3 regions of the Marinobacter antarcticus genome follow, and region 2 is predicted to be linked to each of the others. Evidence: predicted binding sites of a transcription regulator. Region 2 holds the regulator's gene; each other region holds the start of a gene.
What was found. Region 2 encodes LexA, which represses DNA repair genes until DNA is damaged. Its sites were predicted from a motif close to CTGTNTNNNNANACAG; they were not measured.
Positions count from the first base shown of each region.

Region 1: imuA (translesion DNA synthesis-associated protein ImuA) is a predicted target of LexA. The motif match lies at 7,406-7,421, and genes of this name have one in related genera.
Region 3: recN (DNA repair protein RecN) is a predicted target of LexA. The motif match lies at 7,769-7,784, and genes of this name have one in related genera.

Region 1 is NZ_FRAQ01000002.1:99,740-110,239, forward strand. It holds gene oadA (sodium-extruding oxaloacetate decarboxylase subunit alpha) at 1-754, shown strand, start outside; gene BUA49_RS11850 (sodium ion-translocating decarboxylase subunit beta) at 769-2,091, shown strand; gene BUA49_RS11855 (error-prone DNA polymerase) at 2,153-5,275, opposite strand; gene BUA49_RS11860 (Y-family DNA polymerase) at 5,275-6,693, opposite strand; gene imuA (translesion DNA synthesis-associated protein ImuA) at 6,699-7,388, opposite strand; gene ftsH (ATP-dependent zinc metalloprotease FtsH) at 7,491-9,398, opposite strand; gene BUA49_RS11875 (DUF2897 family protein) at 9,608-9,781, opposite strand; gene yghU (glutathione-dependent disulfide-bond oxidoreductase) at 9,994-10,500, shown strand, end outside.
Region 2 is NZ_FRAQ01000001.1:1,852,839-1,863,338, reverse strand. It holds gene BUA49_RS08735 (DUF1329 domain-containing protein) at 1-548, opposite strand, end outside; gene BUA49_RS08730 (DUF6586 family protein) at 780-1,286, shown strand; gene BUA49_RS08725 (hypothetical protein) at 1,342-1,602, shown strand; gene BUA49_RS08720 (cell division inhibitor SulA) at 1,614-2,105, opposite strand; gene lexA (transcriptional repressor LexA) at 2,149-2,757, opposite strand; gene BUA49_RS08710 (amidoligase family protein) at 2,986-3,987, shown strand; gene BUA49_RS08705 (gamma-glutamyl-gamma-aminobutyrate hydrolase family protein) at 3,980-4,714, shown strand; gene BUA49_RS08700 (translocation/assembly module TamB domain-containing protein) at 4,775-8,560, opposite strand; gene BUA49_RS08695 (autotransporter assembly complex protein TamA) at 8,557-10,311, opposite strand.
Region 3 is NZ_FRAQ01000001.1:1,136,395-1,146,894, reverse strand. It holds gene carB (carbamoyl-phosphate synthase large subunit) at 1-1,472, opposite strand, end outside; gene carA (glutamine-hydrolyzing carbamoyl-phosphate synthase small subunit) at 1,562-2,692, opposite strand; gene dapB (4-hydroxy-tetrahydrodipicolinate reductase) at 2,918-3,718, opposite strand; gene dnaJ (molecular chaperone DnaJ) at 3,743-4,876, opposite strand; gene dnaK (molecular chaperone DnaK) at 4,954-6,879, opposite strand; gene grpE (nucleotide exchange factor GrpE) at 6,983-7,585, opposite strand; gene recN (DNA repair protein RecN) at 7,832-9,511, shown strand; gene fur (ferric iron uptake transcriptional regulator) at 9,610-10,020, opposite strand; gene BUA49_RS05330 (outer membrane protein assembly factor BamE) at 10,143-10,469, shown strand; gene BUA49_RS05325 (RnfH family protein) at 10,463-10,500, opposite strand, start outside.

The DNA of each region.
Region 1 (10,500 bases), on a different contig from region 2:
CCAGATTGTTGGTACTCAGGCTGTACTTAACGTTCTGACTGGCGAGCGTTACAAATCCATCTCCAAGGAAACTGCGGCTATCCTGAAAGGCGAATACGGCTCCGCGCCGGCGCCGTTCAACAAGGAACTGCAGGAAAGGGTTCTGGATGGTAAAGAAGCCATTACCTGCCGTCCGGCTGACAATATTGAGCCGGAAATGGATAAGCTGACCGACGAGCTGAAGAAGCTGGCGGATGAAAAAGGCATCAAACTGGCGGATAACACCGTTGATGATGTTCTGACTTATGCTTTGTTCCCGCAGATTGGTCTGAAGTTCCTGGAAAACCGTGGTAACCCGGATGCCTTTGAGCCGGTTCCCACGGCTGAAGATGCGCTACCTGCGAAGAAATCCACTGGCCCCGAAACCTACACTGTTGATGTTAACGGCAAGAAGTACGTGGTTGCGGTTTCTGAGGGTGGTGAAATTTCCCAGATTCAGGGTGAGGGCGGTGCTTCCACATCGGTCGCAGCATCTTCTGCGCCAGTTCCGGCAGCAGGTGAAGGCGAGCCTGTTATCGCGCCTCTTGGTGGCAACATCTTCAAGGTACTGGTTTCACCGGGTGACGCCATTGAAGAAGGCGATGTGCTGATTATTCTCGAGGCCATGAAAATGGAAACCGAGATTCGCGCACCAAAGGCCGGCACTGTCGGCGAAGTCTTCATCAAGGTCGGTGATGCCGTCGCTCCTGATGATGAAATGCTGACAATCGCATAAAGGGCCAGCATTCCATGGATAAATTAATGACGTTATGGACAGGCAGCGGCCTGTTTAATCTATCAATCGGCCAGTTCTTCATGATCTGTGTCGGTCTTCTTCTGCTGTTCCTTGCGATTCGTAAGGGCTTTGAGCCTTTGCTGCTGATTCCGATCGGGTTCGGTGGCATTCTGGCGAATATTCCGGAGGCAGGGCTAGCCCTGTCTGCCGCTGAAAATGCGATCCATATTGCGAATCCGGATACACTTTTAGCGCTTGCGAGCGTTCTGGATGTAGGCTTCCAGCCAAGCCAGGTTGTCACCCCGGAGGTTTTAGAGGCCTTCAAGGCGGCTTACAAGGGCGCAGATTATGCGACGGTTCAGCAGGCCAGTGTCGTTGCTCAGAGCCTGGGTTATACCAACGGCATGCTCTACAACTTCTACTCGGTTGCTATCGCTAGTGGTGCTGCCCCGCTGATAATCTTTATGGGCGTTGGTGCCATGACAGATTTTGGTCCGCTGCTGGCGAACCCGAAGACTCTGTTGCTTGGCGCGGCTGCTCAGTTCGGTATTTTCGGCACCGTTATCGGTGCGGCGCTGCTCAACTGGAGCGGTGCTATGGACTTCACCATTCTTGAAGCGGCGGCTATTGGCATCATTGGTGGTGCTGACGGCCCGACGTCTATCTATGTGTCAAGTATTCTTGCGCCGCACCTGCTGGGTGCGATCGCGGTTGCTGCCTATTCCTATATGGCTCTGGTTCCGATGATCCAGCCGCCTATTATGAAGGCTTTGACAACGGAGAAAGAGCGTTCGATCAAGATGTCTCAGCTGCGACCGGTGAGCAAAAAGGAAAAGATCGTATTTCCGATTGTGGTGCTGGTTGCGACTGCGCTGTTCCTGCCGGATGCGGCACCGCTGCTGGGTATGTTCTGCTTCGGTAACCTGATGCGTGAATGTGGGGTGGTCGAGCGTTTGAGCGACACGTCCCAGAATGCACTGATCAACATTGTGACCATTTTCCTGGGCCTCTCTGTTGGCTCCAAGCTGGGCGCTGACAAGTTCCTGGATCTGCAGACTCTGGGTATTTTGTTGCTGGGCATGGCGGCATTCTGTGTTGGTACTGCCTGTGGTGTTCTGATGGCGAAGTTGATGAACAAGCTGACCAAGGAACAAATCAACCCGTTGATTGGTTCTGCCGGTGTATCTGCGGTGCCAATGGCGGCGCGGGTTTCCAACAAGGTTGGTCTTGAGGCGAATCCGCAGAACTTCCTGCTGATGCACGCCATGGGGCCGAATGTTGCTGGTGTTATTGGTTCTGCTGTTGCTGCGGGTGTGATGATCAAGCTGCTTAGCTGATCGTTTCTTCGTAGTACGAAAAACCCCGCCTTGTGCGGGGTTTTTCGTTTTTCAGGTCTGCCTAATGAAAATCTCTGGAGTTGACCGGGAGTGTCTGTATCAGATGGCTCAGATCCGAGAGTTTTCCTGCCATGATGTGAACAATCTCTCCTTCTCTTTCCAGAATGCCTTTCACGTGTAACAGCCTTGCGGTGAGTAACGGTTTGCGTTGCCGGCGGGCGGTTTCCAGCCAGACGACGACGTTCACGTTGCCGGTTTCGTCTTCCAGGGTGACGAAGGTAACGCCGGAGGCGGAGCCCGGGCGTTGGCGGCCGGTTACGAGGCCTGCAACCTGTACCGGGATGCCGGCTTTGGTGGTTTTGAGTTGTTCGGCGCTGAGGCAGAACTGTAAATGGCCTTGTTCCCGGAGCAGAGCCAGCGGGTGGCGCTGGAGGGTCAGGCCCTGGCTGGCGTAGTCGGCTAGTACGTTCTGGCCTTCGGATGGCTCCGGTAGTTGAGCGCAGGTTTCTGATTCGTAGTTTTCGTCGTCTTCTTCTGCTGCGAAAAGCTCTGCGGGTTTTTCGTGGCCCAGTAGTTGCCAGTATGCCTGATGGCGGTTTGTGGCGAAGGCGGGCATGGCGTTGGCGCCGGCCAGCAGTTCCATTTCGCGCTGGTTAAGGCCTGCCAGGCGGCGTAACTCGGCGGAGGATCGGTAGCCGGTTTCGGGGCGGTTCTGGCACAGGCGTTCGGCAGCGTTTGCTGAGAGCCCCTGGATGAGTCTCAGGCCCAGGCGCAGTTGGTGGTCAGGGCCTTCCAGGATGTTATCCCAATGGCTGCTGTTTATGTCTGGAGGTAGTGCGACAACGTCATGGCGTCGGGCGTCCTGTACCAGTTGTGATGGCGAGTAGAAACCCATGGGCTGGCTGTTCAGAAGGGCGCAGTAGAAGGCGGCTGGATAGTGCTGTTTGATCCAGGCAGAGACGTAAACAAGCAAGGCGAAGCTGGCTGCGTGGGATTCCGGGAAGCCGTAGCCGCCGAAGCCGCAGATCTGCAGATAGAGGCGTTCAGCAAAATCAGCGTCGTGGCCGCGTTCCAGCATGCCGGTGATGAGTTTTTCCCGGAAGGGAGTCATGTCGCCGTGGGATTTCCAGGCGGCCATGGCCCGGCGGAGTTGGTCGGCTTCGCCAGCAGTGAAGCCGGCGGCAACCATGGCCAGTTTTATGACCTGTTCCTGGAAAATGGGTACTCCCAAGGTGCGTTCAAGAACGCTGCGGACGGCGTCATTGGGATAATCCACCGGTTCCAATCCGTGTTTCCGGCGCAGGTAAGGGTGCACCATATCGCCCTGAATGGGGCCGGGGCGAACGATAGCAACTTCGATCACCAGATCGTAATAGGTTTCAGGTTTCAGCCTGGGCAGCATGTTGATCTGGGCGCGGGATTCCACCTGGAATACGCCAATACTGTCGCCTTTTTGCAGCATGTTATAGGTGGCCCGGTCTTCTTGGGGAATGTCCTGCATGCGGAAGGGAAAGCCTTTCTGTTTACTGATCAGTTCCAGGGCTTTGCGGATAGCCGTGAGCATGCCCAGCGCGAGAATATCCACTTTCATCAGGCCCAGGCTTTCCAGGTCGTCTTTGTCCCACTGGATAACCGTGCGGTCGGTCATGGCAGCGTTTTCAACCGGTACCAGTTCGGCCAGCGGCCCTGAGCTGATCACAAAGCCGCCCACATGTTGTGACAGGTGGCGGGGAAAACCGAGCAGAGTGTTTACCAGGGTAAAGAACTGATCGGCGACCTTCGGGTTGCGGGTCAGGCGTTTGTCGAGAATTTGCTGGCGCCAGTTGGTGGCTTTGTCGCGCCAGTCGATGCCTTCCAGTAGCTGTTCCACCAGTGCCGGGTCAAACCCGAGGGCTTTGCCAACGTCGCGAATGGCGCTGCGGGGGCGGTAGCGGATAACCGTTGCAGCCAGTGCGGCTCGCTCCCGGCTGTACCGCCGGTAGATGTACTGGATGACTTCTTCCCGGCGTTCGTGTTCAAAATCTACGTCGATATCCGGCGGCTCGTTTCTGTCTTTGGATATAAAGCGTTCAAACAGCAGCTCGACTCGGGCCGGGTTTACTTCGGTAACGCCCAGGCAGTAACACACTGCGGAGTTTGCAGCAGAACCCCGGCCCTGGCAGAGAATGCCGCGATTGCGGGCAAAGGCAACAATATCGTGGATGGTGAGAAAGTAGTGCTCGTACTTCATCTCCGAAATCAGCCCAAGCTCCTTGCGGATCAAGGCCTGAACAGACAATGGCGTGCCCTCCGGATAACGCTTGCGTTCACCTTCCTGAGTTAATCGTTTCAGATAAGCCGCCGGGGTCTCTCCTTCCGGCACAAGGTCCGGAGGGTATTCGTAGCGCAGACTGCCGGGCTCAAAGGTGCACTGTTGGGCAATGCGCAAAGATTCTTTCAGCCAGGCTTCGGGAAACAGTCGTTGCAGTACCGGTAGCGGGCGCAGATAGCGTTCACCGTTCTGGAACAGGCAGAGGCCGGCGTTTTCCAGGCTGGCGTGGTTGCGCAAGGCGGTGAGCACATCCTGCAGTGGCTGACGTTCCCGGCTGTGCATATGAACTTCGCCAGTGGCGGTAATCGGGCAACGCAGGTGCTCAGAAAGCCAGCTGGCCCGGGCCAGTTGTTGTTCCTCTCCGGATTCCAGGGTGCGGGCGGCAGCAATCCAGAGGCGGTGCTCAAACAGCCGGAGTAACCATTCGCCGCAGGACAGGGCCTGATCCGCATCGGCTTCAGCCGGTGAGGGCGGTAGCCACAGGCACAGGCAGTCATCCAGAGCATGTGTTTCCACGTCACCATGGAAAAGCTGGTATTGCCCTTTTTCTGCCCGGCGGCGAGCGGTGGTTATAAGCTGGCAAAGCTGTCCATAGCCCTTGCGGGTGCGGGCCAGAAGAATAAACCGGGGTGTGTGGGCTCCGGGAGGGGCGTCGTCCAGTTCAAACCAGCTCCCGGTAATCAGCTTGACGGAGCTCTCTTTCAGTGCCGCCCAGGCACGGGGGATGCCCGCCACCGAACAGGCATCGGTAATTGCCAGGGCGGTATATCCAAGCTCTGCGGCGCGTTCCGCAAGCTCATGAGGGTGAGATGCCCCCGTCAGAAAGGTGAAGTTGGTGAAACAGAACATCTCGGCGTAGGAAGGTTCATTCATCAGCCAAACCACCCGTGTATGAACCAGCCATCCCGCACATCGCGGAACACCCAGGCCAGCTGTCCATTATTCAGTTGGGCGATGTAATAATCCCGGTGTACCCGCTGGCCGTCCCACCAGCCGCCACTGATCCGCTCCGGGCCTGTGAACCAGGTTTTCGGTGTTTCCGTAAGCGGTTGCGGCCCCCGCAGAAGCCATAAGGGCCGGCGGGGCAGCGGGTTGGCTGTTGTTGCCGTTGCACGGCTTGTTCGCCGCACTTCTGAAGCGCTCCATGCCCGTTCGGGTCGGTGATCTGCCTGGGGCGCAAGTTGCTTAAGGGCGTTATCTCCAAGCCTTGCCTGCAGGCGGCTCATCAGAGTGTGCCAGGCTTCGTTCAGATCCTGGCTTTCGCCCAGCAGATCCTGCCCACCGGGCGTTTCCCGTCCAAGAAACCGTTTCACGGTCAATCGCAGCGATATGACCGGAGCCTGGAGTGGTTGCTGCTCAAACCGCAGGCTTGTCAGGTTGAGAAATGCTTCCGCCCGGTGTTCCGGGCCGGATGTGCGAATGTGCAGGCGCGTTGGTTCTGCGTGCCGGTGCCGGAGCACCAGCAGCAAGCTGTCGGTATCCTGCTGGCGCCAGCACAGATCCTTTTCCAGTTCAGAGAGTATGCGCTGCAACGGGAACAGAAGTCCCTGTGACCGTTCAATTTCCTGCACAAAATCTGCCTGCTGCCGGAAGTAATGGGGCGGTTGCCAGGGTGCCTTTGGGTCGGGCCTGGAACCCTGGATTTTCTGGATATATGCCAGAGTTTCCGGGGACAGTCGGCGGGCCATCTCTGTCGGCGGTAAACTGAATACCTCGCCCAGAGTATTCAGCCCAAGCCGTTGCAGGCGGGTGCTGGTGCGCCCGTCAAACTCCGCAGCCAGCAGGGGCATCTGACCAAGAGTGTGGAGAATATGGCCTTTATCGGACGTGCATGCTCCCTTGCCGTTACGTGCAATCAAGCGTGCGGCCAGTGGTGTGTGGCCAATGCCTGGCCAGGCGGTAAGCTGGCGTTCGTGCAGCACTTCTTCTACCGTTTGCCAGACCGCTGGCAGGCCACCGTATAGCCGTTGCAGGCTGCCGATCTCAGCCAGCAAACCGTTTGGCGGAACCAGAACAATGTGAGCCGCATAGCGGTACAGCCAGAGGGCCTGGTCTTCCAGAATCCGGGCCTCCTGCTGTTGGTCTGCCCTTATTATGTCCAGATTCTGCACCAGGCTGACAGCTGTTTTCAGACGCATGCCGGCGGTCACGCCCAGGTCCCGGGCAGCCGGGCAGGCTTGTATTACGTTTTGCCCGGAACCCTCCACAATCACTAGCGCAGACTCGTTTTCACTGGAACGACGAATGTGGTCCAGCAGTAGATGAGGAAAGTGCAGATACAACCAGAGCATAGAAACTACCGGGCCGATGTGGGCCAGGGGCCCTGAACCACACTGGGCGCTTCACGATGAAACAGGCCCGCCCGGTGAGTCATGGCAAGCGAACAATGCTGGCCTGGCCAGCTGCCGCGGCGCTTTACCACATTCACTTTCAGGCCCTGTTGATCGTCTGGCTCGAGCTCAAGGCGCAGGGCGGCCGGAGAGTTCTGCTCGGTGTAGTGTCGCTCGCGAAAAAGTACGCAAACATTGCTGCCGGCTTCGGCCGCCAACTGCAAACGCCGGATTTCGCTGGCAGCCAGCTTGCCGGGCCAGGCCATCACCAGGCCCGTGACCGGAGAACGCAGGCAGTTTTCCAGAGTCCACAGGAAATCGCCCTTGTTTTTGGTGTGGATCATGATCACCTGATCCAGGTTGATATCTTCCCGCGCCAGCGCCGGGGCATAAGGGGTGTGCGGAGGGTTCAGCCAGAATACGGTTTTACCTGCCTGCGACAGCCTTTGCATCAATGGTATTAACAGAGTCAGCTCGCCGATGCCGGGGGCATCCAGCAGACATTCGCTTAAAGCACCCCGGGGCCAGCCAATGCCACCGAGCTGGTTATCCAGAACCTGATAGCCGGTCAGCTCTGCCGGTTGAGTGGTTTTATTGTGCCGGTGTCCCTGCCAGACACGGGCATCTTGCATTAGCGTGTTAAGAAGCTCGCTCATGGTAAAATCTCGAAGTACTGTTTAAATATACAGTATTCTGAAGGCGAGCTTATTTCAAGAAGCAGGTTAATAAAATGAGTAACCGAACTCACGCCTGACGGGTCAGGCGATTTTTCGGGCAGCCTCTTTGTGGAGGATTTTTTCGACGTCTTCCGCTGAGAGGTTTTCTTGCTTTAGAACGGCCTTGGCCAGCGCTTCAAGCTGATTCCTGTGATTAGTGAGGAAATCGATAGTGGCTTTTTCCAGAGCCAGGAGTTCTGACTGGATTTCAGCGTCAATCAGCTCCGCCATCTTCTCACTGAACTCTCGGGGCAAGCCCATTTCACGGCCAAGGAATACGTGCTCTTCACCAATGCTCAGGCCCAGAGGCCCTATTTTTTCGTTCATACCCCATTGGCCGATCATCCGGCGGATCAGCTTGGTGGCTTCCTTGAGATCATTCTGGGCACCGGTGGTCACTTCTCCATAGATAATTTTTTCGGCTGAGCGTCCACCCAGCATGACCTTGATGCGGTCTCTGAGATAGCTTTCGGAATAGTTGTAATGATCTTCTTTAGGCGTCTGCTCGGTAACACCCATAGCCATTCCGTGGGGAATAATCGTGAGCCGGGTGAGAGGATCGGCCTTTGGCATGTAGTAGGCCATGATGGCGTGCCCGCTCTCATGGTAGGCAACAACTTCCCGCTCTTCCGGTGACAGCCGGGCGTCGCGTTCTTCGCCCAGAACGATGCGGTCGCGGGCGAGCTCAAAGCAGTGAGTCGTAACCTCACTCAGGTTTTCCCGGGCGGCTGTCAGGGCTGCTTCGTTCACCAGGTTTTTCAGATCTGCACCGGAAAAACCGATTGTGCGGGCCGCCTGTTGCTCCAGGTCTACGTCTGCAGCCAGGGGCACTTTGCGGGCATGCACCGCGAGGATGGCACTCCGTGCGTCCTTGTGTGGAAGATCCAGAGTGATTTTGCGATCAAAGCGGCCAGGGCGGAGCAGGGCACTGTCCAGAACATCCGGACGGTTGGTGGCGGCCAGTACAAGAATATTCTCGTGGGATTCGAAACCATCCATTTCCGTGAGAATCTGGTTCAGCGTCTGCTCCCTTTCATCGTGCCCGCCACCGACGCCTGCGCCCCGGGAGCGGCCGATTGCATCCAGCTCATCAATAAAAATCAGTGCTGGTGCTTCCTTGCGGGCATTCGCAAACATGTCCCGGACCCTTGAGGCGCCCACACCCACAAACATTTCAATGAACTCTGAAGCGCTGATGCTGAAGAAGGGCACTTCCGCTTCTCCTGCAATCGCGCGGGCAAGAAGGGTTTTTCCTGTACCTGGCGGGCCTACCAGAAGAACACCCTTGGGCATCGACGCACCCAGTGCCCGGTATTTATCCGGAGACTTCAGGAAGTCGATAATCTCCGCAATTTCCCTTTTGGCCGACTCAATACCGGCCACGTCATTCAGTGTTGTGGTTGAGGTTTCTTTCACCGCCCGGCGGGCTTTTGAACGGCCGTAATCAAACATGCCGCCACCCTGAGTCATACGCTTCTGTGCGGAACCCCAGAACCAGTACATCAGGGCCAGCATCAATATCCAGGGCAGGAAGCCACGAATCAGTTCCTGCCACCAAGGTAGTCCCGAAGACGTGGCCCGAATGGTGACATCATGTGCCTCCAGTATCGTGAGCAGTTCGGGGTCATCCATCGGCGGCCGGGTAGTGTTAAACCCAGGGCTTGAGCCTTGTATGTTGTCGCCGGAGCTGAAGGAAGCCCGGCCCTGATCGCTGAACAGGCCGGTTATATTCTCTTCCTTGAGTGTTACCTCGGAGACCTGGTCGTTAACAACGGCGGTTTTGAACTCGGAGTATGCCAGCTCCTGAAGCTTTGGTGCGCCGCTGTCCTGTAGCCACATAAACGCCAGGAAAATGGCAGCGCTGAGCCAGAGAAATGAATACTGCTTGGGTATCTCCGGCTGCTGATTAACCGGTGGTGTCTGTTTTTCGGGAGTATTTTGTGTGGTCATTTTGATCTTCGGTTATCCTCCGTATCTACCGCTGTATCTACCCATGGCGCTTTGTTAGCAGTTCATGTGTCAGTAACCCAAGGCCGAGGAGGTGCTGCGTCTCGGGTCTGCGCCGCCGTACAGGGTGCCGTCATCTCCAGTCATGATACTCTGAATGACCCCCATAGCCGAATGGGTCACCACTTTGTGACCGCGAGAACGGACGCCGCTTACCACTGATCATCTGCTTTTTCCTGCGCTTCGAGTTCAGCTTTACGCTTGCGGATTTTATCCATTTTGTCCTTCGGGATATGCCCGCTGTTTGCAGAGTTCCGCAGTATGACAAGGCCTCCTACGATCAGAGTCACGGCAGCGAGCAGAAAAACCCAACCTATTACTGGCATACGTCTGGCTCCTTTGTTCGGAAGAATTTCTTTATAGTGGAACATCAACAGCCAGGTTGGCGGAACATTCCATTTCTTTTCACCATTATGGCAGTGTATGCCGGAAACCGGGGAGGCGGCTGAAGCTTATTTTGAAAAGCACACAGCGAGACTCAAGGGCTTGGCATAGATAAATCCGATAGCAAGCACTCAGGCAAACAAGGACCCCAAGTATGAGCGATTCCAGCTACACCCCACCAAAGGTCTGGAAGTGGGAGTCTGCAAGCGGCGGCGCTTTTTCAAATATTAACCGCCCCATTGCAGGGCCGACTCACGACAAAGAACTGCCTGTAGGCAAGCATCCTTTGCAGCTGTACTCGCTGGCTACGCCAAACGGTGTGAAAGCCACGATTATGCTGGAAGAGTTGCTTGAGCAGGGCATCAGCGGTGCCGAGTACGACGCCTGGCTGATACGCATTAACGAGGGCGAGCAGTTCGGCAGCGGATTTGTGGACGTCAATCCGAACTCCAAGATTCCGGCGCTGCTGGACTGCACTCAGGATCCCGCTGTCCGGGTGTTTGAGTCAGGCTCCATTCTGCTTTATCTGGCAGAAAAGTTTGGCCAGTTTTTGCCCTCGGATATTGCCGGACGCACTGAGGCGCTTAACTGGTTGTTCTGGCAGATGGGCAGTGCGCCGTTTGTCGGCGGCGGCTTCGGGCATTTCTTTACCTATGCTCCC
Region 2 (10,500 bases):
CTACGGAACGATACCTCTTCACCGCGATAACGCAGAATGTGATTCCACATGACTTCGAGCCCGTTTTCAGGAATCGGAAACGGGCTGGTCATAATAGTGTTGCGCACGCCATTTCCGTTATCCAGCACTTTAGCGCTCAGAGCATTGTCATAAAACTTATCATACACATGTTGCGGGAACGCGGCGGTGCGGCGAGTCTGGTAAACCGGCATGAAAAAATCCGGGCCGTACTGGCTGAGCATCCGGAGCGAAGCGTCAGAGAGCTTGTCCTTATACAGGTGCATATTGCCCGCCGTGATCACGAACAACGCCTCATCTTGCGGAAACGGATCTACCTCAATATCGCCTTCACGCCAGTTGGCAGGTGGCGCAGTCAACCCGCCGGTCCACTCCGGAATACTGCCGGAAGCATTGGCTCCTCGCTCGGCACCGACCGGCGTCAGATCCAGCTTTAGCCGTTCGGCTTCAGCTACCGATACTGCTGACAACGCCTGCCCGGAAAACCCGAACGAAAGCACTGCAATACACGCGACAAATTGGCTCCGCATTCCTAACCCCTCCAGACAATCCAAAACCCATAATAGGGGCTCCCTTTTGCCAAATTCAAACGACCGTTTCAAGTGATTGTTTGTATTTTATTGTCACTTGAGACCAAAACGGAAGAGGTAAAGAAATCTGCCAGCTGAAATGCTATGATGGCAGGCTATTTTATTCGGCTGTTTTCGGGCAGGGATCCTCAGCGGGACCTCTGCGCAGCAGGGAGTTTTCAGAGGCACCCCATGGCATCTCAATGGTATTCGCTGGTTTCACAAAAGCTGTTTCTTGCAAGGACGCTTCTTGAAACACCGAAGCAGCCAACCGATACCGGGAACCCGGTTCATACTCCTGCGCAAAAATTACAACGTGAAGCGGCTACCCAAGGTTCTATCGAGCTTCTTTTAAGGGCAAGACGGCTCTTACTGATTATGATTGCCCGGTTTTACCAGAAGCGCTCGGAGGAGCCTTCATCTCTGGCAGAACTTGCAAACCTGATTGGAGAGCAAGCCACCGAAACCAGCGAACTGAGAGCCCTTGAGCAGGAAGCGGGAAGCTGGTGGAATCACCTTGACCAGCTCGAAACCGCCCAGAGCAGACCGCCCGCAGCGCGGAAAACGGTTAGTGCAGAAAATATAATTGCCGTATCTGCCGAGGTCGGGCCAGACCGCTCCGCCCAAGTGCTTATGAAGACTCTGAACGCAGTAAAACAGTTTGCCGACAACCTGGAAGAACAACACGGCGAGTGGTAATCACCAATCACTCAGGACCGCCGCTTCCGGTTTTCAACACTAAAAGGTTAATGAAATGTCACCATCGTTTTTCGAGATTGTACAATTAAGCAACGGCGACTATGCCCTGCGACGCATCGACGACGACAGTGCACCACTGGTCAGGATTTCGTTTTCAAATGAAGCCCGCGAAATGATGGAAGATCGGGATATGTCTGTAGCCAAGGCAATGATTGCTGCAGGAATAGAAGCCGCTGGAAATGTTACTCACGACATTGACTGGGAAGATGACGAGCTGGACGTTTCAGACGCTCAGCCCGCTTACACTCTGCACTAAGTGGGTAAGACTCAGCGTTGCCTAAGCACGACGCCGTGGCTGTTACCTTCCGCCGCCGCCTTCTGCAGGGAGTCAAAGGCTGTTTTCCCCAGTTTACGCGTCCACATAACCACCGCATGACAGGTACCCGCGCTCAAGGCTCTTTCCGCAAGCTGACGCGCAGGGTATTCTGCGGTGGAGCGCAAAACCAGAAGCTCTCCAGCGACAATACCGTGCATTTTCTGCCACTTGCTCACCAGTGCCTGGGGAGGATCAATCCACGCCAACCAACGTTTTTCCTGGTTGAGCTGAGTCAGCATCGGTAGCAACAGCTGAAAGTTTTCTACCTGCCCTTCTGGCAGAATGATTTCCGTGACATTGCCAACCGGAGTGGAGTCCGCGACATCCGGTTTGTAATTGGCTCGAATGACTGTGCGCTGTTTCCGGGCTGTATATTCCGGCACTGAGCAAGGCAAAATACCTTGCTGCCATGCCATGTTCTGATTGAAGCTAAGTTGTTCCATAATTCACCCGTTTTTCAATGCGTCTGTGGTTATACCAGCCCGATCAGTGCAGATCAGAACGCCGGATAACACCTACACCCAGCCCTTCAATGAACAGCTCCTGCTCCTTGAGGTCGACCTCTATCGGCGCAAACTCTTCATTTTCGGCACTCAAATAGACCTTCGAGCCTTCTTTCCGGAAGCGCTTCACCGTCACTTCGTCACCCACTCTGGCCACAACAACCTGGCCGTTATGAACATCCTGAGTGCTGTGTACTGCAAGAAGGTCGCCGTCAAGAATGCCGATATCCTTCATGCTCATCCCTCTGACCCGAAGCAGGTAATCGGCTGAAGGCGAGAAAAACTCCGGCTTCAGCGAGCAATGATCCTCGATATGCTCCTGAGCCAGAATCGGACTGCCCGCCGCCACCTGACCAATAACAGGTAGCCCCGGGTCTTCAGCAACTTCGGGCAGGCGAATACCCCGGCTGGCGCCCGGCACCATTTCGATAGCGCCCTTGCGGGCCAGTGCACGCAGATGCTCCTCAGCGGCGTTCGCCGAGCGGAATCCAAGCTCCGCTGCTATTTCCGCGCGAGTGGGTGGGTAGCCGGTTTCATCCACGGATCGGCGAATAATCGCCAGTACCTGAGACTGTCTTGCTGTCAGCTTCATTGTTGCGCTGCTCCGCTTGCTGCATGCAGGGCTTATACATGCTGGGCCTGATATCTGCTGGCATATACAGTGCACCAGCAATCCTGTTTGTTTATACAGTGTTTTGACTATATACAGTGTTTTATCCAGTGTAAAGCCAGGTGACTTATTTTCTTGCTATCCCTTAACCACCGCCGCTACAGGAGTGTGATATGGTGAAAAATCGCAAATTTATTACCTGTGAGTACTATGAGTAAAACTACCCCCTGCAAGATGCCAGACATACTGAACACGACTGACGGAAAACAACGCCGCGTGGGTGTGGAAATCGAACTGTCCGGGCTTGGATACGGGCAACTCGTCAGCCTGGTTGCAGAGCTTCTTGGTGGAACGCCCACACTGGAATCCCGCTATGTGAGCAAGCTTGAGACGCCTCTGGGCTGCTTTGTTATCGAACTGGATTCGGATCCGGTGAAAGATCTGGATCTCACGGATGAGAGAGTGCCCGAGGCACTCCGTGAGCTCGGCGGGCAAGCCATGGAAGTCATCGATGCCGCGGCTGAGCGTATTGTGCCGCTGGAGATTGTGAGCCCGCCTATGCGGTTTTCGGAACTGCAGCAGATTGAGGTTCTGGTCAAGGAGCTGCGTGACGCCGGCGCACTGGGTAGCCGGGAGGCTATTTATTTTGCATTCGGCTTGCAGCTGAATCCTGAGTTGCCTGACCTCAAACCGACAACACTGGTTCGCTACTTTCAGGCCTTTGCCGTGCTCTATGACTGGCTCAAAGCTCGCCATCAGCTGGACATCAGCAGAAAGTTCACACCCTATATTGAACCCTGGAGCAGCCGTTATACTGACCTTCTGATAACTGAGGGCTATGCACCAGACCAACACCAGATGATGGTGGATTATCTGGAATCCAACCCCACGCGCAACCGTGCCCTGGATCTTCTGCCGTTGTTTGCCCATCTGGACAAACCTCTTCTCGACCAGTACGTGAAAGACCCACGCATCAAAAGCCGGCCTACACTTCACTACCGGCTGCCAGACTGTGACATCGACAACCCGGAATGGAACTTTTCCAACGTGTGGAATGACTGGGTGGTGGTAGAGCAGATCGCCAACAATGCGGACGACTTGGCCGAGCTTCGGGCTTTGTTCCGGGAAAGCCGGAAAATCAGCCTGCGCAATCTGACTCAGAGCTGGCAGGAAACCTCAGCAAGCTGGCTGCACAGCAAAGACTATGTCTGAACAGCATCCTACTGAAGACAACCTGCCCGGCCTGACAATCGGCATCAGCGGCCCTGCCCGCAAGCGTGTTGCGCAACAGTTGATCAGTTTTGGCCTCAGGCTGCAGGGTGCGCGCCCCTATTACATCCGGCCCGGTGCCCGGGTGGACGTTTCAATGCTGGACGGATTGGTGCTGTCAGGCGGCACCCATGTTCACCCGGGGCGTTATGGCCAGGAACCCCAGGTGAGTGCCCGTTACGACAAGGTCCGGGATACAACCGATTATCACCTGCTGGAACAGGCAGAATCTGTCGGGATTCCTGTGTTGGGTATCTGCCGGGGCGCTCAGTTTATCAACATATTTCACGGTGGTTCCCTGTGCCAGAACGTAACGCCCCTCAGGGTGAATACCCGGCACAGACCACTGTTATTGCCCATGCAGACCGTTCGACTTGTGAAAACCAGCCGGCTGGGAAAGCTTATGCGGGCCCCGGTAATCGGGGCCAACCGGATACACAGCCAGGCTATAAAACGCTTGGGCAAGAATCTCAAGGTGACAGCTGTAGACAATGATCTGTTCGTCCAGGCCATTGAAAGCACTCGTGGCCAATGGCTTATGGGGCTGCAGTGGCATCCTGAATACCTGCTTTACCACAGTGGACACCGGCGGATTTTCAGCGAGTTCGTGCAGGCAGCGCTGTCATTCAAGCTGGCCCGGCTGGAGCCCGCATCCAGCCGGGCCAGTTGATGGAGCAATAGCGCGAAGGGATCACTGAGTGCAGGATGCAACGTTTGAACTGGACTGAACTCAGAAGTCCCGTGTATAAAATATATCCAGAGAGGCTGCCAATCCGCTGGCAGCTTCAAGATAAAAGTACCGTCCCAGATCGTAACGCAGCGCCACGGTGTTGATGGGCACAAAGATGCCCACCCCGTAGCGGATACTAAGGTCGTCGTTCAGGTAGCCACTGGCGACAACCGATGTCTGGTCCCCACTACCTTCCGCTTCAAGCGTTAACTCGCGAATACCGAAGCCTTCTCCGATCTGGCCGGTTACCTTGTTCACCTGAGTTAGCCCCAGCGAAATGGCAGCCCGGCTCATCTGCCCGTCTTCACTCTGTCCCCTGGGAGCGCGACCAAGAATCACGTAGGACAAAGCATCTGCCTGCGGCATATCCGGGCTGGAGAACACCTCGGTAGTGGGTGACTGAACCGGGCCACTCAAGCGAATCCCTGCCACCACCGTATCCACCTGCCTCACCGCTTCAATATCCAGGTACGGCTGAACCAGGCTGCCGACAAATAGCAGCCGTGCACGCCGCAATTCAAGCTCCTGGCCATACGCTTCGTATTGACCGTTCACCAACTGCAGGGTGCCCCGGGTGTCCATGTCATTACCGATCCGCAGGGTGCCCTCAAGGTCGCCCGTCACGCCGAACGCGACAAAGCTAACCCGGTCTTGGCCTACAACCACCGTGACATCCATATCCAGAGACCTGACAAGAGGCTCTTCCTGCTTTACTCCGACAATCACTTCATCTTCGGATACGGAAACAGCCTGCTCGGGCAGCCCTTCTATTTCAATGTCACCCCGAGGCACTTCAATCCGGCCTTCCACTCGCAAGGCACCTTCACGGAATGCAATGGTCAGATCCGGCGCCACCTCCAGATGGGCGTAGGGTTCCAGGCTGAAAGGCAACCTGTCACCGGTAATGCGAACCTCACCGCCTGGAGCATCCTGCCAGTCAATTTCCCCCCGAATAAGAGCTTCGCTGCGGGCGTTGCTTCTGATACGACCGCGAATGTCCGCTGAATAGCCGTCAAGCTTGACGCTGATAACCACTTCTTCCATGGGCAGAGGCAGGCGGGGATCCACTATCCGGCCGTTGGTTAACGCCACCTCCCCACGCACCGCAGGCTTCATCAGAGGCCCGGAGATCGTTCCTTCGCCGTTCACCTCGCCGGCCACCTCTTCAAGCCCGGTGAACAGGCCAGCCAAGGCGATATCAAGGCCTTCCAGTTTAAACTGACCTTCAACCGGGCGGCCTTCGGCCATCGGATCCAGGGTCATATTCACCGAGAGTCTGCCAAGTTCCGGGCCAGACAACCGTACCGCAAGATCCGCCTCGTCGGGCTTGAGATCCAGTTCCGTCGTCAGGGTATCGTAACTCAGGCTCTCCCACTCTCCGTCCAGAAGCAGCTCAAATCGACCCTCACCGGCATCGAGTACAATGCGACCATCAGGGCCGTTGTCGGTTGAGGTAAAGTTAATTTCACCGCTAATGCTTGAATACCAGCGTAATGTCTCTGGCAGAAGCGGAGCCAAAGCCGCGGCGGGGAAACTGTCGATACGATAGGCAATGCCGGGCACAGGCAGCAGGGTCTGTTTGTCTGCGCAAACAGAACTTTGCTGCCAGCGCCAGCAATGGGCCGCAAAACTGAGTTTGCCATCATCTGCGTATGCTAGTCCGGCGGGAGATTCCAGCTCCCAGGTCTGCTCCTGCCCGGGCACATCAATAACGCCCCGCGCAAGCTCACCTTGCCAGTTTGCCCAAGCCTCACCCGCAGAACCCTGAAAATCCAGCTGCACTCGCGCATCTGCATGCCGGGCATCAATGGCAACCTCGTGATCGCCCTGGGTGCCCTGAGCCTTGACGGCCAGCGACTCGATAGTTTGCCCGGCGACGGCAATACCCTTGCTCTGCAACTCGGCATTGAGACGGAACCCGGATTCCAGCTGGGCATCGAGGCTTAGCGCGTCAACAACCAGAAGATCCTGCCAGCGCAGTTCGACAGCACTTGCGGTCAACTCCCCTCGCGGGTCATCGGGAGTTCCTGCAAGCTTGAGCTGGAGCTTGGCCTCTCCGCCCAGGCCCGGCAGAATTTTTTCCGGATCCGGCAGTTTGAGGTCTAGATTGGCCTGTAACTCCTTGCCCCATTTACCGCTACCATCAAGTCGATTATCACCAATAACCAGCTTCAGCTGCGGCACAACCCAATCACCCGTTGAGGTATCAAGGCGGCCCGCCGCAACAGTCGGGCTGGAGCGCCACTGGCCCTTCAGATCCCAGCTGGCCTCCATAGCCGGAACTGCCCCATCCGTGAGCTGCCCTTTTGTTGAGACCTCGCCGCTGAGACTCGCTTCCAGAACAGGCACCCAATATCCGGGGTTAAAATCCACAAGTTCCAAGGCGGCCTGCCAGCTTAGCGGACCGGAAAAATCCAGGGCCCCTTCACCAGAGAGGGACCCCGCCCCCGTCACCGCAGAGAGTTCTGTTAACCTGGCCCGGCTGGCATCACCGTCAATAGATGTAGACAACTCTGCCGGGCCTTGGGCCCCGTCCACTTCAGCGGTCAGGTTCGCCTGATAGCGACCATCACGCCACGAAGCCTCACCATCCAGCTTGCGAAGCGCAACAGGCGGCTCGTCCAGGCCGGGAACCAGTGAATACCAGGGGAACTGCCGCAACTGGAACTTCGCCTCCGCACTGAGACCGTCCTGCCACTGCGTATTGCCGGTGACCACCACCGTTTTGGATGGTGTGTCTGCCTTGCTCTTCTCTGCCCCACTCTTCGCCGAAAGTTCCAGCCTGATATCCCGGGCCTCAGCGGTTGTAACCAGGCCCGAAAGTGTCAGATAAACCGGCCCTTCCGTGCCGGGAAGTGTCGCCTGCGCTGTCGTTTTAAATCCGCTCTGCAGGCTGCCTGCGGCCTCAACAAACCAGTCGTTCAGCACCAGGGTTGCCGGCAAGGCCTCGGCCGCCAGGAACGTTTCCGAGGTTACCCGCAAGCGTGCTGGCAGGTTCGACGCCAACGGCTCCACCTTGCCTTCCAGCGCGGCGTCGAGATAGCCGCGACTCTGCCCGGCAAGAGCAAGATCCCGCACGCTGCCAGAAAGCGCCAGGCCAATTGTCCAGGTATCGCCATAAGGAGGCGGCAGCTTGGCGTTCACCTCAAGATTGACGGGCCAGTCTCTGCGGGTTTCCACGCGACCAGATGCCACCACGGTATAGTCATCAAGCTGGTAGTAGACCCGCTCCAGTTTCCAGTCTGCCCCGGAGCCGCCGGCATCAAGCTCGAATCTGTCCCATACCTTGCTGCCATTGAAGGTAAATGTTCCTAACCGTACGTCGTTAACTCTGAGCCCCAGCGGCAACTCAAGCCCAGGCAGACTGAGGTCTTCGGCCGGACCCTGCGCCTCTGCAGAAGGTTGTATATTCACGTCCAACTGCTTTATGTGAAGGGTTTCCAGGCAGAACTGCAAGTCAAAAAGGCAGGAAGGCGACCAGTCTATGAGCGGGAATTCAGCCGCCACATCAACACCGTATCCCCGCCACTGAAGACGATCCGCCTGCCAGGTTCCAAACAGCGAGCCGCGGTCGTTGACAACCTCGAGCCCGGGTATCTGCTCAATTACCCAGGCGGTTCCTGTCTCAGAGCGCAATACCAGCAACGCCGCCGCAACCAGAACAACCGGCAACAGTACCAACAGCCCAAGAAGCAGAAGCAACCAGAACCGGATACGACCAGTCCGCTTGCCCTGAGGCTGTTTTGCGCTATCCGCTGTTTCGTTATCTTTATGAATTTCCGTCACAGCTCCGGCCCCATCGAGAAATGAACCCGCCACTGGCCACCAAGTTCAGGATTCAGGCCTTTGGCAATATCCAGACGCAAGGGCCCAAGCGGACTGACCCAACGAATACCGGCGCCGACGCCGGTAGCCAAGGGGTCTAACAAATCGTTAATCGCGTTGCCATGATCAACAAACAGCGCGGCACGCCATTTATCAGCAAACTGGTATTGGTATTCAGCACTGCCCACTATCGTGTAACGACCCCCAACCGGGATGCCATTATCATTCTCCGGTGATAACGTCTGGTAACCGTAACCGCGCACACTCTGGTCGCCACCGGCGAAGAAGCGCAGAGAAGGCGGTACGTCCTCAAACCGGTTAGTTGCTACGCCACCGAACTGGAGGCGTGACAGAAAACGGTGTTTGCCAGCGAGTGTAAACAGGCCCTTGGCAATGGCGTTCACATGCAGGATATCCACACTGGACAGAACCGCCCTGTGAGAGCCGCTCACATTAACCTGCAAACGGTAACCCCGGGACGGATCCAGCGGTGAATCGGCGTGCAGTTTGGAGTAACCGATCCCCGGGAGCAGCAGAGTACTGGTGCCTTTTTCATCGTCACCAATATTGAAGCGTTCGCCTTCCCAGCGCACTGACAACACCTGCAGCCAGCCATCATCCAGCTGGTGCTGCCACTGCTGCCCAAAGGTCAACAGCTCGGACTCAACGTTCTCGATATCTTCGCGCTGATAACCTGCAGTGAGCCGGATCAGGTCGGTCATGGGTGGGTCCAGCGGGAGTTCATACCAAGTGCTGAGGTTCTGCCGAGGTGCGGAAAGCTCTGTTTCAGCCCCACGCTTGTGTCCCATCGGGTTAATCCAGTGCTCCCGCCAGGTGCCCCGGAAGCGCGGCCCGACATCCGTGGAAAAACCGAGGCCGGTGGCCATAGAGCGGCGATCTCTGCGGGTCAGATCGATACGCACGGGAATCACCCCATTTTCAGCGCTCCCCGGCACGGCATCTATGTTCACACCCGAGAAATAGCCACTACCAAGGAGATCGCTGTTAAGTTTTGCGATTTCATCTGCGTGATAAGGAGTGCCTGGTTCAAAGGTAACAAACTGGCGAAGAAGATGGTTTTCAAACCAGTGCCCTTCTTCAAATGTGACCTCTCCCAGCCGATACCGGTCACCGCTTTCAAACACCAGAGTAATGTTTGCCGACAGGGCTTCCGGATCAACCTCGAGGGTACGGGTAACAAGGCGGCCATCGAAATAGCCCCTACGCCGGGCCCGGTTCTGCAGGGTGTCCCGGAGGTTGGTGTAGTCGCCATGATTCAGGATGTCGCCTTCGGCGGGGTGAACAGGCAGATTCTCTGTGAAGCGCGAGTCCGATGCGGCAGCACCCCGTATCTCAACGGTCCGGGATTTGATTCGCACAGGGTCACCGGGCGTAATAGTCAGAATCAGCCGGGCGGTTTCTTCTGCGTCACCTTCTTCTACCTGCCAATCCACAACCGGACTGTAATAACCCAGCGCACGCAGCGCTTTGCTGGCCTGGCTGGCCGCCGTCGATGCATAACGACGAAGGTTACCGGCACTTCGGCCCTCCACCTCGCCAATGAACGCTTTGGCATTTTCCTGAAGCCCGGGGTAATCACCTTTGACACGAACCTCTACCTGCTGGGCCAGGCCTGCGGAAGACCACAGGAAAAGCAGCAGGCCCAGAAGCCGGATTCGGCCAGATTTCAAAATATGATCAAGTGATAGCATCCGGCTGTTTCAGTGTTGGTCATGATAGGAATGATGGGATTGATGACAGCTATTATCGCTCAAGCGTGAGAGTTTAATACTAGACGGTCAAGTTAATCTGCGCCCGGACAAGTCGTCGGCCGGGTTCAAATACGCTAACCTGTTAAACGATCTGCGACTGCTATTACACCACAGAGGACGGATACCAGC
Region 3 (10,500 bases), 720 kb from region 2:
AACATAGTGGCATGATCAATATCAGCCTTGCCGGCGGACTTCAGAGCCTGCTCTTCACGGATAAGATCTTCGATCTGCACCAGATACCAGGGATCAACCTTGGTGTACTGGAACACGTCATCCACGCTCAGCCCGGCCCGGAAAGCATCACCGATGTACCAGATACGCTCGGCACCGGGAACGCTGAGCTCGCGGGTGAGCGTTTCACGAGAACTTTCCGAGGTAAACTCTTCAAGCTGCTCATCAAAACCATCAGAACCAACCTCCAGACCCCGAAGAGCTTTCTGCAGAGATTCCTGAAAGGTGCGACCAATGGCCATGACTTCACCCACAGATTTCATCTGGGTAGTCAGGCGAGCATCGGCCTGGGGGAACTTCTCAAAGGTAAATCTCGGAATCTTGGTAACAACATAGTCGATGCTGGGCTCGAACGACGCAGGCGTTACGCCACCGGTTATCTCGTTGCGTAGCTCATCGAGTGTGTAACCGACCGCCAGCTTGGCTGCCACTTTGGCAATCGGGAAACCGGTAGCCTTGGAAGCCAGTGCCGATGAACGCGAAACCCTCGGGTTCATCTCGATAACGACCATCCGGCCAGTGTCCGGATTGATGCCAAACTGTACGTTGGAGCCGCCGGTTTCCACACCTATCTCACGCAGCACTGCCAAAGAGGCATTGCGCATGATCTGGTATTCTTTGTCGGTCAGCGTCTGCGCCGGCGCGACGGTTATGGAATCCCCGGTATGCACGCCCATGGCGTCGAAGTTCTCAATGGCGCATACAATGATGCAGTTGTCCGCCTTGTCGCGAACCACTTCCATCTCATACTCTTTCCAGCCAATCAACGACTCATCAATAAGCAGCTCGTTGGTGGGTGAGAGATCAAGACCGCGGGTGCAGATCTCTTCAAATTCGTCCCGGTTGTATGCAATACCGCCGCCAGAACCGCCCATGGTGAACGATGGGCGGATGATGCATGGAAAGCCGATGTCTTCAGCAACTGTCCAGGCTTCTGCCATAGTGTGGGCAATGGAGGCACGCGGGCATTCAAGACCAATGGCTTTCATGGCCTTGTCGAAGCGACTCCGGTCTTCTGCCTTATCGATAGTGTCGGCGTTGGCGCCGATCATTTCCACACCATGCTCCGCCAGCACGCCGTGCTTTTCGAGATCAAGCGCACAGTTAAGCGCGGTCTGCCCACCCATGGTGGGCAGCAGTGCGTCAGGCTTTTCTTTTTCAATGATCTTGGCGACGGTCTGCCAGTTAATCGGCTCGATGTAGGTGGCATCCGCCATCACCGGGTCGGTCATGATGGTGGCCGGGTTCGAGTTAACCAGGATCACCCGGTAACCTTCTTCACGCAGGGCTTTGCAGGCCTGAGCGCCGGAGTAATCAAATTCGCACGCCTGCCCGATCACAATCGGGCCTGCGCCCAGAATCAGGATGCTTTTAATATCGGTCCGTTTTGGCATGTCTTGGTAAACCTGTCAGCAACGTTTAAATTCTTGCAGCGCAAAAAGCAGCGCGTGTCTGGGATGACGTATCTGTCGGTGAGCCGGCGCTATCCCTTCCGGGCTTCCATCAAATGGATAAACTCATCAAACAAGGGCGCCACATCACTAGGACCCGGGCTCGCCTCAGGATGCCCCTGAAAACTGAAGGCCGGCTTATCGGTACGGCGGATACCCTGCAAAGTGCCATCGAACAGCGACTTATAGGTAACTTCCAGCACAGCAGGAAGGGAGGCTTCATCTACCGCAAAGCCGTGATTCTGGCTTGTAATCATGACGGTGCCATTTTCAAGACGCTGAACCGGGTGGTTAGCGCCATGATGGCCATGCCCCATCTTCACACTTTTCGCACCGCTGGCCAGTGCCAGAAGCTGGTGCCCCAGGCATATGCCAAACACCGGAATCTCGGTTTCCAGCACTTCCTGAATCGCCTTGATTGCGTAATCACAGGGCTCAGGATCGCCCGGGCCGTTGGACAGGAATATGCCATCCGGATTCATCGCCAGTACTTCTGAAGCCGGAGTTTGCGCGGGTACAACGGTAATATCGCAGCCACGGGATGCGAGCATACGCAGAATGTTGAACTTGACGCCGTAGTCCCAAGCTACAACCTTGAACTTCGACTCGCCACCCTTCGCGTAGCCTTCGCCGAGTGTCCACTCGCCCTGAGTCCACTTATAGGATTTGTCGCAGGTGACCTCTTTGGCCAGGTCCATACCTTTCAACCCCGGAAATGCGTTAGCCAGTTCCAGCGCACGCTCGGCAGTGGCGTCAGCTCCAGCCACAATAGCCCCGCTCTGTGAGCCTTTGTCACGGAGAATGCGCGTCAGGCGCCGGGTATCTATATCGGCAATTCCGACAATGCTGCTGCTTCGCAGGTAGTCGTCCAGTGACCCGGTGCTGCGCCAGTTGCTGGCGACCAGAGGCAGATCGCGAATAATCAGGCCGGCGGCCTGAATGCGGTCTGACTCGACATCTTCTTCATTCACACCGGTGTTACCGATGTGAGGATAAGTCAGGGTAACGAGCTGGCGTGCATAAGACGGATCGGTCAGTATTTCCTGATAACCGGTCATAGCGGTGTTGAACACCACTTCGCCGCTGGTTTCGCCGTCAGCGCCAATAGCGGTGCCGTAAAACAGGCTTCCGTCTGCGAGTGCAAGGATTGCGGGTGTGCTCAAGGCTTGTATCCTCATCGAGTGGCGTATCGGTTCGTCACGAACAGGAACGCAAGCGCAAATTCAGGTCGCAAAAAAGCGAGAGGGAGTAAAAACTCCGTCCCGCTTTTTGTTATCCGGGAACGGCTTTTGTTCCCTGGGCTATTCAAAGCCTACGCTTGGTGCAGTTAAACCGCCTTATTGTAAGAAATATGCGGTTTTTTGTCCATGTAAAATCACCACCCGGCATTACTTCAACGATAGAACATCCTGCATGTCGTACAAGCCGGCAGGCTTATCTTTCAACCACAGCGCGGCGCGCATGGCTCCCTTGGCAAAAGTCATACGACTGCTTGCCTTGTGGGTAATCTCGATGCGCTCACCTTCCGTGGCGAAAAGTACGGTGTGATCTCCCACCACGTCACCGGCACGAATGGTTTCGAAGCCGATTTCCTTACGGGTACGCTCCCCAGTGAAACCTTCACGACCGTATACCGCACACTCTTTAAGATCACGACCAAGCGCATCAGCAACGACTTCGCCCATGCGCAGGGCGGTGCCGGAGGGTGCATCTTTTTTATGGCGATGGTGAGCTTCGATGATTTCAACGTCGTAGTCATCACCCAGCGCGGCTGCCGCTGTGCGCAGGAGGTTCAGGACGACGTTAACGCCTACGCTCATGTTGGGCGCAAACACCACGGGAGCGGATTCTGCTGCAAAAGCCAACTGCTCTTTCTCGGCGTCGGACAGGCCGGTAGTACCGATAACGAGCATTTTACCGTTGGCTTTGCAGAATTCGGCGTTTTCCAGGGTCAGATCCGGAAAGGTGAAGTCGATAAGTACGTCGAAATCGTCTTTCACGTCAGCCAGGGTGCCAGCCATTTTTACGCCGGTTTTGCCGATGCTGCTCATTTCACCGGCATCCGCACCGATGAGGCTGCTGCCGGGCTCGACGACAGCGGCACCGAGCTCGAGCCCTTCCGTGCCGTCAACCGCTTCAATCAGCACCTTACCCATGCGCCCGGTGGCGCCGATGATTGCTACCCTCATGGCTTTTTCCCTGTATAAAGCTGATCAGAATTTCATTTCGTCGAAGAAGCTCTTAACACCCTCAAACCAGGATGTTTTCTTCGGTGCGTGGTTCGTGCCGTTGTTACTGCCATCCAAGGTTACCTGAAACTCGTCCAGCAGCTCTTTCTGACGTTTGGTCAGATTGACCGGAGTCTCAACCGTCACACGACACAACAGGTCGCCGGAAGGACCTCCGCGAACCGGGCTGACGCCTTTGTTTCGCAGCCGGAAGAGTTTTCCGGTCTGGGTTTCCGGGGGAATCCGGAGCTTCACGCGACCATCCAGCGTTGGCACCTCAAGCTCGCCGCCAAGGGTGGCATCAATAATACTGATCGGCACTTCGCAATAAAGGTTGCGACCATCGCGAGTGAAAATCGAGTGCTCACGCACCGACATCTGCACATACAGATCGCCCGAAGGGCCGCCCTCTATGCCCATCTCGCCTTCGCCGGAGAGCCGGATACGATCACCGGTATCCACGCCCGGAGGCACTTTGACGGAGAGCGTCTTTTCTTCCTGCACCCTGCCCTGACCGTGGCAGACTTTACAGGGATTTTTGATAATCTGGCCGGATCCCCGACATGTGGGGCAAGCCTGTTGCACGGTAAAGAAACCCTGCTGCATGCGCACCTGCCCCATACCTTTACAGGTACTACAGGCCTCAGGGCGAGAGCCCTTTTCAGCGCCACTGCCGTCACAACTGCCGCACTCTCGATGCCCGGGAATTGTGATCTCTACGGTTCTTCCCTTTACCGCCTCTTCGAGATCCAACTCCAGGGTATAACGCAGGTCCGAGCCGCGGGTGTTGCGGCCGCGACCGCCGCCACCACCAAAAATGTCGCCAAACACATCACCAAAGATATCGGAGAAATTGCCTCCGCCTCCGCCTCCGAAGCCGCCACCGGCCTGGCCATCTACGCCGGCATGACCGAACTGGTCGTAGGCCGCCCGCTTGGACTGATCCGCCAACACTTCATAGGCTTCACTGGCCTCTTTGAACTTGTTCTCGGCGTCTTTGTCTTCCGGGTTGCGGTCGGGATGGTACTTCATCGCGAGCTTTCGGTACGCCCGCTTGACTTCTTTCTCATCCGCGTCCCGGGAAAGTCCGAGAATGTCGTAATAATCGCGCTTGGCCATGCTTTAAAACCCTGTTTTTTAAACGCGGAAAACGCGGAGTAGCTCCGCGTTTTCCAACTACCTGATGTACGTCAGATTTACTTCTTTTCGTCGTCTTTGACTTCTTCGAACTCGGCATCCACCGCATCGTCAGCAGATTGCGACTTCGCGTCTTCCTGGCCGCCGGCCTGCTCTGTCTGGCCATCCTGGTCTGCGTACATCTTCTGGGCCAGCTCACCTGAAACTTCGGTCAGTTTCTGGGTTTTGGCTTCGATGTCGTCTTTGTTAGAACCGGTCAGTGCTTCTTCCAGATCTTTGATGGACGCTTCGATCGATTCTTTCTCGCTGTCGCTAACCTTGTCGCCAGCGTCTTTCAGAGTCTTGCGCACAGCGTGAACCATGGCATCGCCCTGATTGCGAACCTTAACCAGCTCTTCGAACTTGCGGTCCTCTTCGGCGTTCGCCTCGGCATCCTGCACCATCTTTTCAATCTCATCGTCGTTCAGGCCAGAAGACGCTTTGATCACGATGGACTGCTCTTTGCCGGTAGCCTTGTCTTTCGCAGACACATTCAGAATACCGTTGGCATCAATATCGAAAGTAACTTCGATCTGCGGCACGCCCCGCGGTGCGGGTGGAATGTCTGCCAGATCAAAACGACCCAGAGACTTGTTCTGTGTCGCCTGCTTACGCTCACCCTGAACAACATGAATCGTTACGGCAGTCTGGCTGTCATCCGCTGTAGAGAAGGTCTGCGATTTTTTGGTCGGAATCGTAGTGTTCTTGTCGATCAGCGGCGTAGCGACGCCACCCATGGTTTCAATACCCAGGGTCAACGGAGTCACATCCAGCAACAGTACGTCTTTTACATCACCAGAAAGTACAGCCGCCTGAATCGCTGCGCCCATGGCAACGGCTTCGTCAGGGTTCACATCCTTACGGGCTTCTTTGCCAAAGAACTCTTTAACCTTCTCCTGAACCAGCGGCATACGGGTCTGACCACCAACCAGGATAACCTCGTTGATTTCACTGGCGCTCATGCCGGCGTCTTTCAGGGCCACCTTGCAAGGCTCCATAGTGCGCTGCACCAGGTCTTCTACAAGGGATTCCAGCTTGGCACGGGTCAGCTTGACGTTCATGTGCTTGGGACCACTGGCATCGGCAGTGATGTAGGGCAGGTTAACGTCTGTCTGCTGGCTGCTGGACAGTTCGATCTTGGCTTTTTCGCCGGCTTCTTTCAGGCGCTGCATGGCCAGTGAGTCGCCGCGCAGATCAATGCCGCTGTCTTTTTTGAACTGGTCAGCCAGAAATTCGATGATTTTCATATCGAAGTCTTCGCCGCCCAGGAAGGTGTCGCCGTTGGTGGCCAACACTTCAAACTGGTGCTCGCCGTCTACATCAGCAATTTCGATAATGGACAGGTCGAAGGTACCACCGCCCAAGTCATAAACGGCCACGGTGCGGTCGCCGCCTTTCTTGTCCAGGCCATAAGCCAGAGCAGCAGCGGTGGGCTCGTTGATGATGCGCTTCACTTCCAGACCGGCAATTTTACCTGCGTCTTTGGTAGCCTGGCGCTGGCTATCATTAAAGTAAGCCGGAACGGTGATAACCGCTTCAGTCACTTTCTCGCCAAGGTAGTCTTCAGCGGTCTTCTTCATTTTCTTCAGGATTTCCGCAGAAATCTGCGGTGGTGCCATTTTCTGGCCCTTTACATCCACCCAAGCGTCGCCGTTGTCAGCCTTGGCGATTTTGTAAGGCACCATCTTGATGTCTTTTTGAACAACGTCGTCTTCAAAACGACGCCCAATCAGACGCTTGATGGCATATATGGTGTTATTGGGGTTGGTAACCGCCTGACGCTTGGCAGATTGCCCAACCAGAATTTCATTTTCATCGGTGTAAGCGATGATTGACGGGGTGGTGCGATCACCCTCTGCGTTCTCAATAACCCGAACCTTGTCGCCATCCATAATGGCAACACAGGAGTTGGTCGTTCCTAGGTCGATACCGATAATCTTGCTCATTGAATCACTCCAGTTCTTCTGAATGCTGTACTTAATAGTTGTCCGGAAACATCTACTCCGGCTGTTGCGGTTTACAGGCTATATTGGCGCTTAAGTCGGTTTTTCAAGCCTGCTCATCAATTTTTGGTGCATCTTGTGCCTTAGCCACCACGACCATTGCCGGGCGCACAACGCGGCCATTCAACAAGTAACCTTTCTGTACCACCGCCACCACGCTGTTTGGCTCAGCATCTGGCGCAGGCACCATGGACATGGCTTCGTGTTGCTGGGGATCGAATGGCTCACCTACGGGATTCAAAGGTTCAACGTTGAACTTTTTCAGGCTGGAAACGAACAGACTCAGCGTCATTTCGACACCCTGACGGATAGACGCTACCAGCTCGCCAGCATTCCCCTGGCCTTCCGTGCTCTCAACCGCCTTCTCAAGACTGTCTGCCACCGGTAGCAACTCTTTAACGAACTTTTCCAACGCAAACTTGTGCGCCTTTTCAACGTCTATCTCGGCCCTGCGACGCACGTTCTGCATCTCCGCCTGGGACCGCAGCATCTGCTCCTGAAACTCCTGAACCTGGGATTTTAAAGCGTCAAGTTCGGAAACCTCACCTTGCTCGGCCTGCGGCTCACCTCCCTGCACTTCTTCACCAGATGCCTCAGCGGCCTCTTTCAATTCATCTACTTGTTCATTGCGCTTTACGTCGTTGCTCATGACTACTCCTGCCAGATCTTCGGTGGCCGGCTTAAACGCGACCAATTGAACATAGGCTCCAGCCCCACAGAGCCGAAAGAATGCTATTGCGAACGAATATGGGGTTCAGAGCTCAGGTTTCAACCACCACAGCCTGCATTCCTGAAGAAAATCCCGTCGCGGTGTTTGCAAACCTGAAATTACCTGTATATATTCACAGTGACTGTATGCACGAACAGTATATTTTGAAAGGCGGAGGTTATCTGCATGCTCACACAGCTCACAGTTTCCAATTACGCGATTGCCGAAAGGGTAGAACTGCAATTCAGCAAAGGCATGACAGCCCTCACTGGCGAGACAGGTGCGGGCAAATCCATTGTGTTGGATGCCCTCGGGCTTGCGATGGGCGGTCGCGCTGACGCAGGAGCTGTACGTTTTGGCGCGAAGCGCGCAGATATCACCGCCACATTTGATGTCTCGGGCATCCCCGAGGCCCTGCAATGGCTGGAAAGCCACGAACTGGATGACGACAGCGACTGCATCCTGCGCCGGGTAATCAGCAAAGACGGGCGCTCACGGGCCTACATTAACGGCCAGCCCTGCCCCCTTGCCCACCTGAAAGATCTGGGTGGGCTGCTGATGGATATTCACAGCCAGCACCAGCATCAGTCACTCCTGCGCAAAGAAACACACCGCAAACTGATCGATGAATTCGCGGGCGCAGAAGACCTCGCCGGCCTGACCTGCGAGGCATGGAAAGCCTGGAACCAGATTCGCGCGAAGCTGGCCGAGCGCCAGCAGAATGCAGAAGAGTCTGAAGCCAGGCTACAACTACTGCGCTACCAGGTTGAAGAGCTTGATCGCCTGGCCCTGGAAAGCGGCGAACAGGAGCAACTGGAGCAGGATCAGGCGCAACTGAGCCAGGCCGATGCGATTCTGCACAGCAGCCATCAGGCAGCTCTGCTGTGTACCGAAGATGAAACCAGTGCAGCGGGCCTGGTGCGGCAGGCATTGCAGCAACTGGAGCAACTTCCGGTTGCGATCCCCGCGCTGGCCGACACCATACAGATGCTGAACGAAGCCCAGATTCAGATCAGCGAAGCTGGCGATAATCTTCGCCATTTTGTGGATGACTACGAGGCAGACCCAGCACGACTGACCGAAGTTGAAGACAGGCTCAGCGCTATATACCAGATGGCGCGCAAACATCGCATCAATCCGGAGGAGCTGCCCGAATTTCATCAACGGCTAAGCGCGGAATTGGCAGAACTTGATGGCGGAGAGGGCAGCCTGGAGAAACTCGAAGCGGAGCTTGAAATCCAGCGCAAAGGCTTCGACGAGCTGGCGGACAAGCTTTCAGAAGCCCGGGCCAAAGCAGCCGTGGCACTGGATCAGCGCATTGCGGGCGAACTCGCTCAACTGAGCATGCCGGCCGTGCAGTTTGTTACGCAACTGAACCGCAACGGCCAGGATGAGCCAGCGCCCCACGGCCTGGAAGAAATAGAATTTCTGGTCAGTGCCAACCCCGGGCAGCCTGCAAGACCACTAGCCAAGGTCGCTTCCGGTGGCGAACTGTCACGAATCAGTCTGGCGATTCAGGTGGTGGTTGCACAGACATCGACAACCCCAACCCTTATCTTTGACGAAGTCGATGTGGGTATTGGGGGCGGCACGGCTGAGGTGGTTGGCAAGTTGCTGCGCTCGCTGGGCGACAATGGCCAGGTTATCTGCGTGACCCACCTGCCACAGGTTGCGGCTCAGTGTCATCAACACCTGTTTGTCAGCAAGTTCACCCAGCAGGACGCGACTTTCTCAAAAATCGAATCTCTGGACGACCAGGGGCGGATCAGTGAAGTTGCAAGAATGCTCGGCGGGGTGGATATGACCGACCACACCATCGCCCACGCGACAGAAATGTTTTCCAAAGGACAGGCAACCCATCACTGACGTAATGGCGATTACCACTTCCCCCTCTCTACCCTGAGAGCTGTTGGGGCAGGCTTCACAGCCTGCCCCCTTTTTATTCGGCCATTAACACTGCGAATTTACGACTTAATGGGCTTAACGTAGAGAATCAGGCTGTGCTCGACAATTTCGTAGCCGTGCTCTTTCGCTATTTTCTGCTGACGCTCCTCAATCACGTCGTCAACAAACTCAATCACCTGCCCTGTCTGGGTGCAGACCATGTGGTCGTGGTGATCTTCGCTCGCCATCTCGAATACCGCGTGGCCGCCTTCAAAGTTGTGACGCAACACCAGACCCGCCGTTTCAAACTGGGTTAACACCCGGTATACGGTGGCCAGCCCCACGTCATCACCCTGATCCAGGAGTCGCTTGTACACATCCTCAGCACTGAGATGGTGATCCTTGGCGTTTTCCAGGATATTGAAGATCTTCACTCTTGGCAGAGTTACTTTGAGACCGACTTTTCGTAGTTCGGCGTTTTCAGATGCCATGTTACCATTCACTCTTTGGTGTGCCTCACGGCTTCCGGTATGATGAAGCCGCCATTTAACGGTTAACCCGTGCCACACCTGCCCTTGGCAGGCGATTTCAAGATAGAGGATTTCCTCCGGCGATGCAAAAGCTTACAGCTCTCATTCTCACTCTGGTTCTGTCCGGTTGTGCTTTCCCGGGCGTTTACAAAATCAACGTCCAGCAAGGCAACATTGTTACCGATGAAGAGCTGACCAAACTCAACGAAGGAATGCCGCGCAGCCAGGTTCAGGCGCTACTGGGCAGCCCTTTGATGCTGAACCCGGTTGACCGTTCGCGCGAATATTATGTGTACACGTTCCAGCGCCGCGGCGGCGATATCGAAGAACAACGCATCATCGTGTATTACGACGGCGACCGTTACTCACATTACGAAGCTCAGCTTCTGGAAGAAACGCCGGCCTACTGATCCGGCCCGGACTTCTTTTTGGCCCGGTTCA